2 regions of the Nocardioides ginsengisegetis genome follow, and region 1 is predicted to be linked to the other one. Evidence: predicted binding sites of a transcription regulator. Region 1 holds the regulator's gene; the other holds the start of a gene.

Region 1 (7,041 bases):
GGATGGCTCGGACGGGGCATGCCAGAGCGCCCGCGGCCGCGAGTAGAGAGGGAGTGACCGCCAGCCCCCTCAACGACAAGGACCCCCGCATGTCGTCTTCACGCCCCCCATCCAGCCCAGCCCGCGGCCGCACGCTCCCCGTGCTGCTCGCGGCCCTCGTCCTGATCGGCGGAGCCAACGTCGCGGCGTACGCCGCCAACGGGCACCCGCTCCTGCTCGGCACCAGCAACACCGCCACCCACCCGACCGCGCTGAAGAACACCGGCAGCGGCGCAGCCCTGTCCCTCAAGGCCAGACCGGGCTCGCCGCCCCTTGCGGTGACCACGACGAAGAAGGTCAACAAGCTCAACGCCGACCTCGTGGACGGACTGAGCGGCAAGCAGATGGAGAACGCCGCCTACGAGTACGTCCTGCCCACCGGTGGCCCGGCGGCGAGCAGCCTCCAGGTCTCCCTTCCGGGCCTGCCCGCGGGCACCTATCTCGCGACGTACTCGGTCATCACGACGACCAGTAGCCCGCCCGCCTGCTACCTGACCCGGTCGACATCGCCGGGAGGGGCGTTCGAGTACGGCACCACCGGGGGCACGTACAGCACCAACACGGCCAGCGCGGTGGTGGACCAGGACCTCGCGACCCCGGTCACGCTCGTCTGCTTCGGTTCGACGTTCAGCGTCTACGCCGGCGGCGACGTCGACTCGCGGATCGTCCTCACACCCATCTCGCGCCTCGTGTCAGCACCCGCGACCGCCGCGCGGCACGCACCCCCGGGCGCGCGGCACCAGGGACCGGCCACGCGCCGCTGAACCGACCCGCTCAGGCGCCGGCGGACTTCTTCAGGGCCCGCCGGCCCTGGGCGGCGAACAGGCTGATCCCGCGCGCACTGACCGACGGCGCCAGCGCCGAGGCCCGTACGACGCCCCCGCGCCAACCCGGCACCGCCCGGATCACCCGATGGCTGCCGACCAGCGCGACGGCCTCGTCGGCGACCTCGTCGACGGTGAGGATCCGGCCACCGGAGTGGACCAGCAGGTTGCCCAGCCCCCCGGGCGTCTGCGCGTCGAGCATCGCGGTCTTCACCCCGTCGGGGCAGATCGCGTGCACCCGCACACCTCGAGGCGTCTCGGCGTCGCCCGACATGGTGAGCGAGACGATCGCGGCCTTCGTGGCGGCGTACAGGCTGTAGCCCGGGACCGGCCCGAGCCCCGCGAGCGACGCGGTGTTGACGACGTCGCCGCCGGCCTCGCCGAACGCCTCGAGCGCGGCGCGCATCCCCCACACGACGCCCATCAGGTTGACGTCGACCAGGCGTCGTACGGCGTCGTCGGACAGCTCCGACAGCGTGCCGTCGTCGCCGACACCGGCGTTGTTGAACCACGCGGTCAGGACGCCGTGGCGGGTCGCCTCGGCGACCGCGGCCGCGTGCCCGGCGGGGTCGCGCACGTCGTGGGCGATGCCGGCCGCGGCGCCGATCTCGGCGGCCGTGCGGGCGGCGCCCTCGCCGTCGACGTCGGTGACCACGACCCGGTGGCCGCGGGCGACCATCCGCTCGGCGATGCCGCGGCCGATCCCGCGGGCTCCTCCGGTGACGACACAGCTGGTGTGGACAGGCGGTGCAGACATGGGGGACGAAGGCTGGGCGGCAGGCATGGCGGGAGTCAACCAGATCCGCGAATTCGCCGATCCCGATGTCCCACGCGGCGTACGGTGCCCCGGTGACCCCCGTGCTTGCTGATCCGCGGGTGGCTCCGGTCGAGGACAACCTCATGGAGTTCCTGCGGGTGACGGCCTCCAACCCTTCCTTCGGGACCGAGGGTGCCGCCGACCTCCACACCTGGCACACCACCGTGCCGCACCCCGTCTTCAACGGCATCGCCGGCGCCCGCTTCGCACCCGGCGAGGAGCTGCGCCGCACCCGCGAGGTGCTGGCGGCCTACGTCGGCCGAGGACTCCCCTTCCTGTGGTGGGGCTCCCCCTCCACGATGACGGCCGAGATCGCCGACACCCTCGTCGCCGCCGGCATGTTGCGCGACGAGACGCCCGGCATGCATCGCGTCCTCGACGGCCCGGTGCCGATGCCGCCGCCCGGCCCCGGCGTCCGGATCCACGTCGTGGGCCCGGAGTGCCACGCGGCCACCGCGCGGGTGATGACCGAGGGCTTCGGCTTCCCGGCCGAGCTCGCCGGCCCGATCGTGGAGATGATGGCGCCCTTCGACGCCGCCGACCTCCTCACCGTGCTCGCCACCGTCGACGGCCAGCCCGTCGCCTGCGGCACCGCCTGGCTCACCGGCCGCACCGCCGGCCTCTACAACATCACCACGCTCGAGGCCGCGCGCGGGCGCGGGATCGGGTACGCCGTCACCGCGACGCTGCTCGAGATGGCGCGTGACCGGGGCTGCACCGAGGCGATCCTGCACGCCACCGAGATGGGCCGGCCGGTCTACGAGCGGCTGGGCTTCGAGGAGGTCTGCCGGATGCCGATGTTCGTGTGGGTGCCCCAGCTCTGACCGTGACGTGGCGCCCCACTCCGGCGCGACACGCTGTTCGAACAGATGTTTGAACAGACGGGCCGACATGGCTACGGTGGGAACACCGGCCCGGGGTGCGTCCCCCGGGCGCACCGCCGTACACCGGAAGGCACCGCCATGGCCACGAAGAAGACGGGCGACGACTCCCCCACCAAGGCTGCACGGGGTCGAGTCGCCGAGCTGCCCGACGGTCCCCCGGACGCCCACGGCCTGACCCCGCGCCAGCAGCGGGTCCTGGCCCACATCAAGGAAGCCATCGAGAAGCGCGGCTACCCGCCCAGCATGCGCGAGATCGGCGAGGCGGTCGGGCTCACCAGCTCCTCCAGCGTGGCCCACCAGCTCAAGGTGCTCGAGGAGAAGGGCTTCCTCAAGCGCGACCCCAACCGGCCGCGGGCGCTCGAGGTCTTCCTGCCCGAGGTGATGAAGGCGCGGCGCTCGATCTCCTCGGCCGACGAGTCGACCTACGACGAGACCGGCGTCGGCGACGCGATGCCCGCCGCCTCCTACGTGCCGATGGTCGGCCGGATCGCCGCCGGCGGCCCGATCCTGGCCGAGGAGCGGGTCGAGGCGATCTTCCCGCTGCCCCAGGAGCTGGTCGGCGACGGCACGCTCTTCATGCTCGAGGTCGTCGGCGACTCGATGGTCGACGCGGCCATCTGCAGCGGCGACTACGTCGTGATCCGCCAGCAGCCCACCGCCAGCAACGGCGAGATCGTGGCCGCGATGATCGACGGCGAGGCCACCGTCAAGACCTTCCAGCGCAAGGACGGCAAGGTCTGGCTGCTGCCCCACAACGACACCTACGAGCCCATCGACGGCACCCACGCGACGATCCTCGGCAAGGTCACCGCGGTCCTGCGTCGGGTCTGATCGGGGTCCGCTAGCCTCCTCACCGGAAATCTTCACGAACCCCCGAGATAAATCCCGGGAACATTTCGGGGGTATTCCGTATTTTGGTACATGTGGGAACGACTGAGGGTGGGGGTATGTCTCTGACTGCCCTGCGCCGACGCCACCCGCAGATCGTGCGGGGCGTGCTCGAGATCGTCCTCATCCTGGCCCTCTGGGTGGGCTACAGCCTGTCCCGGCTCGTCGCCGACACCGCGATGGGGCCGGCCATGCACCGGGCCCACGAGCTGCTCCGCTTCGAGACCGTGCTCGGCATCCACTGGGAGGTGCCGCTCAACGAGCTGTTCACCAACCACCGGGTGATCGGGCTGCTCGGCTCCTACTGGTACGCCTCCCTCCACTACGTCGTCACGGCCGCGGTGCTGCTCTGGCTCTACCGGCTCGGCACCCGCGTCTACGCCCCGGCCCGACGGGCGCTGGTGATCGGCACCCTCCTCGGGCTCGCGGCCTACCTGCTGATGCCGACGGCACCGCCGCGCTTCATCACGGGCTACGTCGACGTCCTCTCCCTGCACGCCTCCGACGGCTGGTGGGCCTCCGACGCCTCCGCGCCGCGCGGGCTCGGCGGGCTGACCAACGAGCTGGCCGCCTTCCCGTCGCTGCACGCCGGCTGGGCCCTGTGGGTCGCCATCTCGCTGCAGCGCCACGCCCGCCACCGGTGGGTCCGCGCGCTCGGCTGGACCTACGCCGTCGGCACCGGCGTCGTCATCATCGGCACCGGCAACCACTGGGTCATCGACGTGCTGATGGGCTACCTCGTCATCGCCGCCGGCTGGGCCGCCGCCGAGTGGGCGCCACGCATCCCCGTCCTCGTCTCCGCGCCCGCCGCCCGGCCGATGCCGGCCGCCGCGGCCCCGCTGCCGACACCGGCCCCGGCCCCGCTCACGCGCAGCCTGCCCACGCCGGCCGCCCGCAGCCGCCTCGACTGACCCGCGCCACCCCGGGGTGACCTGCGGGTGAACGGACGGTGCTCACACCGCCGATCCGGAACACGCCCGGCGCTGGCTCGTTGGGCCTCTCGTGAGCTCTCCCCGTGACATCCCCCCTGCCCAGCCCCTGACCTCCCGCCCCGTCGGTCGACGTACGGTCCTGGCCACCGGCACCGTCGGCGCCGTCGGCGTGGCCGCGGTCTCCTCGCCGCTCGCGACGGCCGCCCCGGCAGTAGCCGCGTCAGGGGCCGCGGGCGACGGCGCGGTGTTCGCCCACGGTGTCGCCTCGGGCGACCCGCTGCCCGAGGGGGTCGTGCTGTGGACCCGAGTGACGCCGACCGCGGCGAGCACCCCCGGCTCCGGCGCGGGCCCGAAGGTCACGGTCCGCTGGGAGGTGGCGCGAGACGCGGGGTTCCGCGACGTCGTACGCCGAGGCCGCTTCGAGACCGGCCCGAGCCGCGACCACACCGTCAAGGTCGACGTGCGCGGCCTGCGGCCCGCCACGGCGTACCACTACCGCTTCCACCTCGGCGACGCCACGAGCCGGGTCGGCCGCACCCGCACGGCTCCCGCCCACGACGCGACGCCGGACCACCTGCGCTTCGGCGTCGTCTCGTGCGCCAACCTGCAGGCCGGCTGGTTCAGCGCCTACCGCGGGCTCGCGGCGCGCGACGACCTGGACGCGGTGGTGCACCTGGGCGACTACCTCTACGAGTACGGCCCCGGTGAGTACGGCTACGGCCAGTCCGACGAGGACATCCGCAAGCACGAGCCGGCGCACGAGATGCTCTCGCTGGCCGACTACCGGCAGCGGCACGCGCAGTACAAGCGCGACCGCGACCTGCAGGACGCGCACGCGAAGTTCGCCTGGATCGTGACGTGGGACGACCACGAGGTCGCCGACAACCAGTGGAAGAACGGCGCGGTCAACCACGACGCAGGCGAGGGCGACTACAAGGCCCGCCGGGCGCGGGCGCACCGGGCGTACGACGAGTGGATGCCTGCGCGGCTCGACGGCACCGCCGCGCTGCGGGACGGTGACCGGCTCTACCGGCGGCTGCGCTTCGGCACGCTGGCCGAGCTGAGCCTGCTCGACCTGCGCACCCACCGCGACCAGCAGGTCGAGACCACCCCCACCCCGGTGCCCAACCCGGACCCGGCCGTCAACGACCCGGACCGGACCATCACCGGCAACCGGCAGATGCAGTGGCTCAAGGACTCGCTGGCCGGCGACCGCCCGCAGTGGAAGATCATCGGCAACCCGGTGATGATCGCGCCGGTCAACTTCGGCGCCCTCCCCGACCCGATGGTCGACGCGGTGCACCAGGTCACCGGCGAGCCGGCCGCGTCCGACGGGGCGCCGTACAACACCGACCAGTGGGACGGCTACACCACCGACCGCCGGGAGGTCTTCGACCACATCCGCACCCACCAGGTGAAGGACGCGCTCTTCATCACCGGCGACATCCACTCCGGGTGGGCCGCGGAGCTGCCGTACGACGCCTCGACCTACCCCGTCGGCGACTCGGCCGGCGTGGAGTTCGTGTGCACGTCGGTCACGGCCAACAACCTCAAGGACATCACCGGCACGCCGGCACACACGACCAGCGACGGCGTGGCCGAGACGATCAAGGCCAACAACCGGCACGTGAAGTATCTCAACTGGGACGACCACGGCTTCTCCGTGCTCGACGTGACCGCCCAGCGCGCCCAGATGGACTGGTACGTCATCGGGGACCGCAAGGACCGCAACGCCCCGATCACGTGGTCGGTGTCGTGGAAGACCAACACCGGCACCGGCCGCGTCAGCGAGGTGTCGAAGCCGGTGAGCTGAGGGCGTCCGGGATCGCCGGTTCACCGGCGATCCCGGACGTTTTCGGGGGTTGCAACCCTCCAGAAGGTCCAGGAACCCTCCAGCACTGTGGCGGGTGGGACGTCTGGGAGCGCTGGTCCCGCGCCGGCCGCGTGACGGAGGCCACGACCCCGGTGGGCTTTTAGTCCCTGCCAGAAGGGGCACTCTCGGAGGTGACCCCATCGCGCCGCGCGGGCGGGTGGGGTTCATCCCCCACCGAGAGAAGACCATGAGCCTCAAAGCACACGCCTACAGCGACCCCCACCCAGCCCCTGGCGGCGACCCGGACAGCTCACCGGCGGCGGCCCGACTGCTGGAGATGACCGCCCGCGAGACCGACCAGTGGCGATCCGAGGCCAGGAGCGAGGCCGCCACGATCGTGGCGGGCGCCCGGGACGAGGCTGCCGAGCTCGTGCGAGCTGCGCGCGAGGAAGCCGAGGCCCTGGTGGCTTCGGCCCGCAAGGAAGCCGCGCAGACGCTGCGCGACGCCCGCGCCGAGGCATCCCGGGTGCAGAAGGAGACGACCGCGTCCCGTGAGCGCCACGAGGAGGTCATCGCGGACCTCCAGCAGGCGGCCACGGAGCACCGGGAGAAGCTGCGGGAGCACCTCACCGACATGCTCGACCGGGTCGACTCCGCCCCGGTGGACTAGTTTCCGGCGAGGCGGGTGAGCGCCTTGCGGACCACGGCCGGGTCGGTGGTGGTCCACATCGGCGGCAGGCTGGCCTTGAGGAAGCCGCCGTAGCGGGCGGTGGCCAGGCGCGGATCGAGGACGGCCACGACCCCGCGGTCGGTGGTGGTGCGGATCAGGCGACCGGCGCCCTGC
Region 2 (7,041 bases), 1.2 Mb from region 1:
CTGGCCCACTACTTGAGCGGTCGCGGGATCGGGGTCGGCGACCACGTCGGCATCTACGCGAAGAACTCCATCGAGCACGTCGTCGCGCTCCTCGCCGTGGTCAAGATCCGCGCCGTCGCCATCAATGTGAACTACCGCTACGTCGAGGGCGAGCTCGACTACCTCTTCGACAACGCCGACGTCGTCGCCCTCGTCCACGAGCGCACCTACGCGCCGCTGGTCGCGGCCACGTTCCCCCGGCACGACCGGCTGCGCGTGGCGGTGGTGATCCCCGACGCGCTCGAGCCGCAGGACACGTCCGACGTGACGGCGTACGGCGGCGTGCTGTGGGAGGACGCGCTCGCCGGGCAGAGCCCGGACCGCGGCTTCGACGAGCGCAGCCCCGACGACCTCCACATCATCTACACCGGCGGCACCACCGGCTTCCCCAAGGGCGTCATGTGGCGGCACGAGGACTTCTGGCGCGTGCTGGGCGGTGGCATCGACTTCTACAGCGGAACGCCGCTTGAGGAGTACGACCAGAGCAAGCAGGCCAGCGACCCGCGGATGGTGACCTTCCCGCTGAGCCCGCTCATGCACGGCGGTGCCCAGGCCGGCCTGCTGATGCACCTCTTCGCCGGCCACCTCACGGTGCTCGAGCCGAAGTTCGACCCGGTCCGCACCTGGGAGATCATCGAGCGCGAGAAGGTCCAGCTGATCTTCATGACCGGCGACGCGATGGCCCGGCCGCTGATCGAGGCCTACGACGAACGCCTGGCCCGCACCGGCACGACGTACGACTGCTCGAGCCTCTTCGCCATCTCCAGCAGCGCGGCGATCTTCAGCCGTGCGGTGAAGGAGCGGTGGATGGCCGCCTTCCCCAACAGCATCTTCACCGACTCGATCGGCGCGTCCGAGACCGGCTTCCAGGGCATGGGGATGCAGGAGAAGGACAAGATCAGCAGCGATGGTCCGGTGGTCGCGCTCGGTCCGGCCAGCGTCGTCATCGGCGAGGACGGCCGGGTGCTCGACACCGCGACCGACGTCGGGCAGGTCGGCCGGCTGGGGCGCGGCGGGCACGTCCCGGTCGGCTACTACAAGGACCCCGTGAAGTCGGCGGCGACGTTCCTCGAGATCGATGGGCAGCGCTACTCCGTCCCGGGCGACTACGCCCGGATCGAGCCCGACGGGCGTGTCACCCTGCTCGGCCGGGGATCCAACTGCGTCAACACCGGCGGCGAGAAGGTCTATCCGGAGGAGGTCGAGATGGCGATCAAGGGTCATCCGGCCGTCTACGACGTGCTCGTCGTGGGAGTGCCCGACGAGAAGTACGGCCAGGCCGTCGCCGCCGTCGTGGAGCTGCGCGAAGGCGCCACCCTCGAGCTGGCCGAGCTGCGGGACTACCTGCGTCAGCACCTCTCCGGCTACAAGCTGCCCCGCGCGCTCACCCTGGTGGACCGGGTGCCGCGGAACGCGACCGGGAAGGCGCAGTACCCCGCCGCCAAGGAGATGGCGCTCGCCGCACTGACCCCGAGCGAGGTGACCGCCTGATGCGTACGCCGCTGTGCGACGAGTTCGGGATCGACTACCCGATCTTCGCCTTCACCCCGTCCGAGCACGTGGCCGCAGCGGTCTCCCGCGCCGGTGGCCTCGGGGTGCTCGGCTGCGTCCGGTTCAACGACCCCGACGAGCTCGAGAAGACGCTGACCTGGCTCGACGACAACACCGACGGCAAGCCCTACGGCGTCGACGTCGTGATGCCGATGAAGATCCCCACCGAGGGCACGTCGACCGACCTCGCGTCGTACATCCCCGAGGAGCACCGGAAGTTCGTCGACGAGACGCTGCTCAAGCTCGGCGTCCCGCCGCTTCCGGAGGGCGAGGGCCGCGAGGGCGTGCTGGGCTGGCTGCACTCCGTGGCGCGCTCGCACGTCGACATCGCGCTCGCCCACCGCCCGGTCCTGATCGCCAACGCACTCGGCTCGCCGCCGGTCGACGTGATCGAGAAGGCCCACGAGCACGGCGTGAAGGTGGCTGCCCTGGCCGGCGCCGCGAAGCACGCGCTGTCCCACGTCGCCAACGGCGTCGACATCATCGTCGCCCAGGGCTACGAGGCCGGCGGGCACACCGGCGAGATCGCCAGCATGGTGCTGACCCCCGACATCGTCGACGCGGTCGGGCCCGGCGTCCCCGTGCTCGGTGCCGGCGGCATCGGGTCGGGCCGGCAGGTCGCCGCGTCCCTCGCGCTCGGCGCCGCCGGCGTCTGGACGGGGTCGATCTGGCTCGGCACGGAGGAATACCGCAACCTCGCCTCCAACAAGGGCTGGGAGACGGCCTTCCTGCGCGCCACGTCGTCCGACACCGTCCGCACCCGCATCTACACCGGCAAGCCCGCTCGTCTGCTGAAGACGAAGTGGACCGAGGCCTGGGCGGAGGAGGGGGCGCCGACGCCGCTGCCGATGCCGCTGCAGAACCTGCTCGTCGCCGACGCGCACAACCGGATCAACGCCTCCGGCGACCCCGACGTGATCTCGATGCCGGTCGGCCAGATCGTGGGCCGCATGAACGAGGTGCGGCCCGTCGCCGACGTGATGGCCTCGCTGGTCGCGGAGTTCGAGGAGGCAGTCGCCCACCTCAACAAGGTCAACGGCTAACCTCCCCGCCCGCGCGTCGTTGGAGTCACCATGGTCATCCGCAGGTCTCGTCGTGCTTCCTCGCTCCGGCGCCTCGGCGTCGTGCTCACCGCCCTCGTCGCCGGGCTCCTCGGTCTGACGCTGTCGGGGGTGATGTCGGCGACCGGACAGTCGCTCCCGGCCCCGACGCCGCAGGCCGTGTGCGGTCCCGGCGCCCACCCCGAGACCGACATCCAGGGACGGGTGCCCCAGGCCGACTACGACAGTGGCCGGATCAAGCAGGACTACCGCTGCAACACCGAGAAGGTCGCCCACGAGGGGACGACCGGCGGCTTCAAGGTGATCCGGTATCGCGATGCCCAGGGGCACGTGTGCGCGTTCTACGACTCGACGCTGCTCTTTCCCAAGGACGCCCTCTTCAACGCCGGCACGGGCCTCGGCGTCGTCGTCCTCGACATGACCGACCCGACGCACCCGCGCCGGACCACGACGCTGCAGACACCCGCGATGGACACCCCGCACGAGTCGGTGCTGCTCAACAAGAAGCGCGGCATCCTCGGTGCGGTCTCGGGCAACCCGGCCACCGCGCCCGGCGTACTCGACCTCTACGACGTCAAGACCGACTGCCAGCACCCGGCCCTGCTCTCCTCGACGCCGAGCGCGATCCTGGGTCACGAGAGCGGCTTCGCGCCGGACGGCAAGACGTTCTACGCGTCCTCGACCGGTGGCCAGACGCTCGTCGCCATCGACATCACCGACCCGACCGCTCCGCAGCAGGTCTTCCAGCAGTTCGGCGTGAACTACCACGGCATGCGGGTCTCCGCCGACGGCAGGACGCTCTACGTCGCCAACATCGGCAACGACAGCACCGGCGCCCGCTTCGCCAACGGCGGCCTGCGCATCCTCGACGTCAGCGAGATCCAGGACCGGGTCGCCAACCCGCAGGTCCGGATCATCAAGGACCTCTCCTGGCCCGAGGTGTCGATCCCGCAGGTGCCCGAGCCGTTCACCCGCAACGGCCGCCAGTACCTCCTCGAGGTCGACGAGTACGCCAACTACAGCTTCACCTCGGCCGACCAGACGTCGGCGCCGGTCGGCGCGGCCCGGATCATCGACGTCACCGACCCGACCAAGGCCCACGTCGTCTCGGACCTGCGCCTCCAGGTCCACCAGCCCGCTGCGCGGAAGGGCCCGGAGAAGAACGACCCCGGCGCCAACATCCCCGTCCAGGGGTACGCCGGCCACTACTGCTCGGTCCCCACGCGCGACAACCCGCAGGTCGTCGCCTGCTCGATGATCCTGTCGGGCCTGCGGATCTTCGACATCAGTGACCTCCGCAACCCCGTCGAGGCCGGCTACTACAACAAGGTGCTCCCCTCGAACCGGCCCGAGAACCCCACCGCCTCCGGGGCCTTCGCGATGTCGCAGCCGGCGTGGGACGTCGCGCGCCGTTCCGTCTGGTACACCGACGGCAACTCCGGCTTCTACGTCGTGCGGCTCACCAACGGCGTCGGCAAGCTCCTGGACTAGGTCTTCGGCGCAACTGCCGTTTGCGAGGATGACGGCATGGCCCTCCTCCACGCGGCGACACTGAACCCGTCCAAGATCGAGCTGCTCTCCGCGTGGCTCCCCACCCAGCCCTGGGCGGGCGATGTCTCGGCGCTCGAGCAGGTCGGCGCCTACCGCTTCGACGATCCCCAGGGCGAGGTGGGCCTCGAGGCCTTCCTGCTCAGGACCGGTGACGGTCGTCTCCTGCACGTGCCGGTCACCTACCGCGGCGCACCCCTGGAGGGAGCCGACGGCGCCCTGGTCGGCACCACCGACCACTCCACGCTGGGCAAGCGGTGGGTGTACGACGGCACCGCCGACCCGGTCTGGCTGCTGGCGGCCGCCACTGCCGCACTCACCGGTGGGCACGAGGCGGAGCTCCTCATCGATCTCGGCAAGGGGCTGGAGCGCCGCGACCCGACCGTGCGGGTGCAGGGGAGCGGGTCCACCGACGTGCCTGTTCCCAGCCTCGATGACCTGTCGGTCTCCGTGGCGCGGGTCGTCGGTGAGCGGGTCGACGGCGCTGCCACGGTCAGTGCACGGTGGGAGGGCGGCGAAGCCGTGGTCATCGGAGTCGGCTGAAGGCCCGCCCGGCCTCGAGTGGGGGCCTGCACGCCGACGTTTGGCTGCGGGACCTCGCGCCTTCGGCGCGGATTTCTTGAGATTTCTGGGTCGCCGCAGGGTTCGCACGAGGTGCCTCCGGGCCCTGCTTCCTGGCTTTCGGTCGCCTGGCTCAACCGCTCGAACGAGGTTTCAAGATTCTTTCGATTCTTTACCTTTCTGGGGTCGAAATAGGGGCTCTGGCCTGCGGTTTTGTCGGTGGTCCCCGCTGGAATTGATCCATGACAGCGATGGTTCAGCAGGCTCCTCGACACCAGGTGTCGCGGGCCGTGGCCGCTGTCCACGCAAGCTTTGACGAGGTCTCCGATTCCTCGCTGTGGTCGATGTCGACGGAGGAAGCCGCCGCGACTTTGGCTGAGGCCACCCGGATGGTCGCGCGGGCCCAGGAGATCGAGCTGCGGGTCGCCGAGCACGCCAAGACCGTCGGCGTCGGCGAATCCGTCGGGGCCACCTCGACGACGAACTTCTGGGCGCATGCCACCCACCAGACCCGCACGGCTGCGCACGGGAAGATGCGCCTCGCGGTCGCGCTGGCCGCCCGGCCGGCGTTGCGTACGGCGGTGGCGGCCGGTCGCGTGCTTGTGGAGCAGGCGCGGGTGATCGTCGAGGCGGTGGAGGTCCTCCCGGCCGAACATCGCGACGAGGCGGAGGCGATGTTGATCAAGTTCGCCGCCGAGCACGACGCGCAGGAGTTGAAGAGGTTGGGTCGGCGGATCCTGGAGTTCCTGGACCCCGAGGCCGCGGAGGCGCACGAGGCCAAGCAGCTCGAGGACGAGGAGCGCGCTGCCGCGTTGTCGACCAAGCTGACCATGACCGATGACGGCCACGGCAAGGTCCACGGCCGGTTCACGCTGCCCTCGGCGCAGGCCGCGATGTTGAAGAAGGCACTGCTCGCGTTCGCCGCTCCCAAGCATCGCGCCGCGGTCGACGGCTGCGTGGGTGAGCGGCGACCGTCGGCGGAGCGGATGGGTCAGGCGTTCGTCGAGCTGATCGAGCGCTACCCGGTCAAGCGTCTCCCCAAGGCCGGCGGCGTCAACGCCACCGTCGTGGTGACGATGGACATCTCCACGCTGATGGGCGGCTTGAAGGCCGCGTCGCTGGACACCGGGGAGCGGATCACCGCAGGCCAGGCCCGGAGGCTGGCCTGTGAGGCGGGGATCATCCCGGCCGTCCTGGGTGGGAAGTCCCAGGTGCTCGACCTGGGCCGGAAGCGCCGGTTCCACAGCGAGTCGCAGCGGATCGCGATGGCGATCGAGCAGGGCGGCTGCAACGCGGAGGGATGTGACTGGCCGCCGGGGCTGTGTCACGGGCACCACCCGATCCCGTGGAGCCAGGACGGGGAGACCAACAAGGACGGCATGCTGCTCTGCCCCCACCACCACGCCCGGGCCCACGACCCGAAGTTCACGATGACCAAACAGACCGGCGGGAAGGTCGCCTTCAACCGCAGGACATAGGCCGGCACCCAGCTCGGTCAGGCACTCACGGGGTGACCGACCCCGTGTAGATCTCGTGCGCCGGAGCGTGGGGATCGGCGTCGTACGTGATGTCGAACGTCCCGGTGCCGTGCAGGCCCGCGTAGGCGCCGGTGCCGCTGACGACGGTCCAGTCGCCGCCGTGGGGCGGGACGGGCGTGAAGACCATCCGCACGGTGCCGTCCGAGCAGGTGATGTTCCGCTCCACGAGGCCGAGGTCCTTCACGTCGGCATGGCGGCTGGCGTGGGAGTCGCGGATGGTGCCGCCGGTGCAGAAGGGCGAGCTGCCGAGGGTGGAACCGTCGAGCACGTCGCCCGTCGCGATGGGCTCAGCGCCTGCTGTGGGAGCGATGTCGATGCTCGTCCGGATCACCAGGGTCTGCCCGGCCGGCTGACCGGAGGTCGTCGGGTCGGGCTCCGCCCCGCCGTCACCCACGCATGCGCTCAGGGGGAGCAGACCTGCGACGCAGAAGACGACGACGAAGGTGTGCATGGCGCCTCGAGCTGCACGAGTGGCTGGTGCCCCAGTGTCCGCCTTGGCGCTAGGTTTCCGCCATGCCAACTCTCGAGTCGGCGACGCCCCGCACTGTGCAGCGGCAGGTCGTCGTTGGTCTGGTGCTCGCCGCCATCGTGGTCGCTCTCGGCTTCGGGGTGCGGTGGTGGACCCACCCGTCGGTGTTCGGGGACGGGGGATTCGACTTCCGCGCCCTGCCGCAGCCGGTGGCGCACTCAGCGAGGGACCTGCAGGTCACGTTCAGCGCTGACGAGGAGCCGGTGACGCTTGC

Evidence for each region. The regulator LexA, encoded in region 1, represses DNA repair genes until DNA is damaged. The targets are predictions, from matches to a motif close to TCGAACANNTGTTCGA.
Region 2: the regulator LexA is predicted to act here: its motif matches at 4,902-4,917, upstream of FB382_RS09445 (HNH endonuclease signature motif containing protein).

The regions. Positions count from the first base shown of each region.
Region 1 covers NZ_JACGXA010000001.1:3,209,410-3,216,450, forward strand. Annotated here, with positions in the region: gene FB382_RS15475 (hypothetical protein) at 90-803, shown strand; gene FB382_RS15480 (SDR family NAD(P)-dependent oxidoreductase) at 814-1,620, opposite strand; gene FB382_RS22950 (GNAT family N-acetyltransferase) at 1,713-2,504, shown strand; gene lexA (transcriptional repressor LexA) at 2,643-3,395, shown strand; gene FB382_RS15495 (phosphatase PAP2 family protein) at 3,512-4,363, shown strand; gene FB382_RS15500 (alkaline phosphatase D family protein) at 4,455-6,197, shown strand; gene FB382_RS15505 (hypothetical protein) at 6,445-6,867, shown strand; gene FB382_RS15510 (helicase C-terminal domain-containing protein) at 6,864-7,041, opposite strand, start outside.
Region 2 covers NZ_JACGXA010000001.1:1,978,821-1,985,861, reverse strand. Annotated here, with positions in the region: gene FB382_RS09465 (AMP-binding protein) at 1-1,530, shown strand, start outside; gene FB382_RS09460 (NAD(P)H-dependent flavin oxidoreductase) at 1,530-2,633, shown strand; gene FB382_RS09455 (LVIVD repeat-containing protein) at 2,664-4,142, shown strand; gene FB382_RS09450 (CG0192-related protein) at 4,179-4,742, shown strand; gene FB382_RS09445 (HNH endonuclease signature motif containing protein) at 5,105-6,238, shown strand; gene FB382_RS09440 (hypothetical protein) at 6,264-6,749, opposite strand; gene FB382_RS09435 (hypothetical protein) at 6,812-7,041, shown strand, end outside.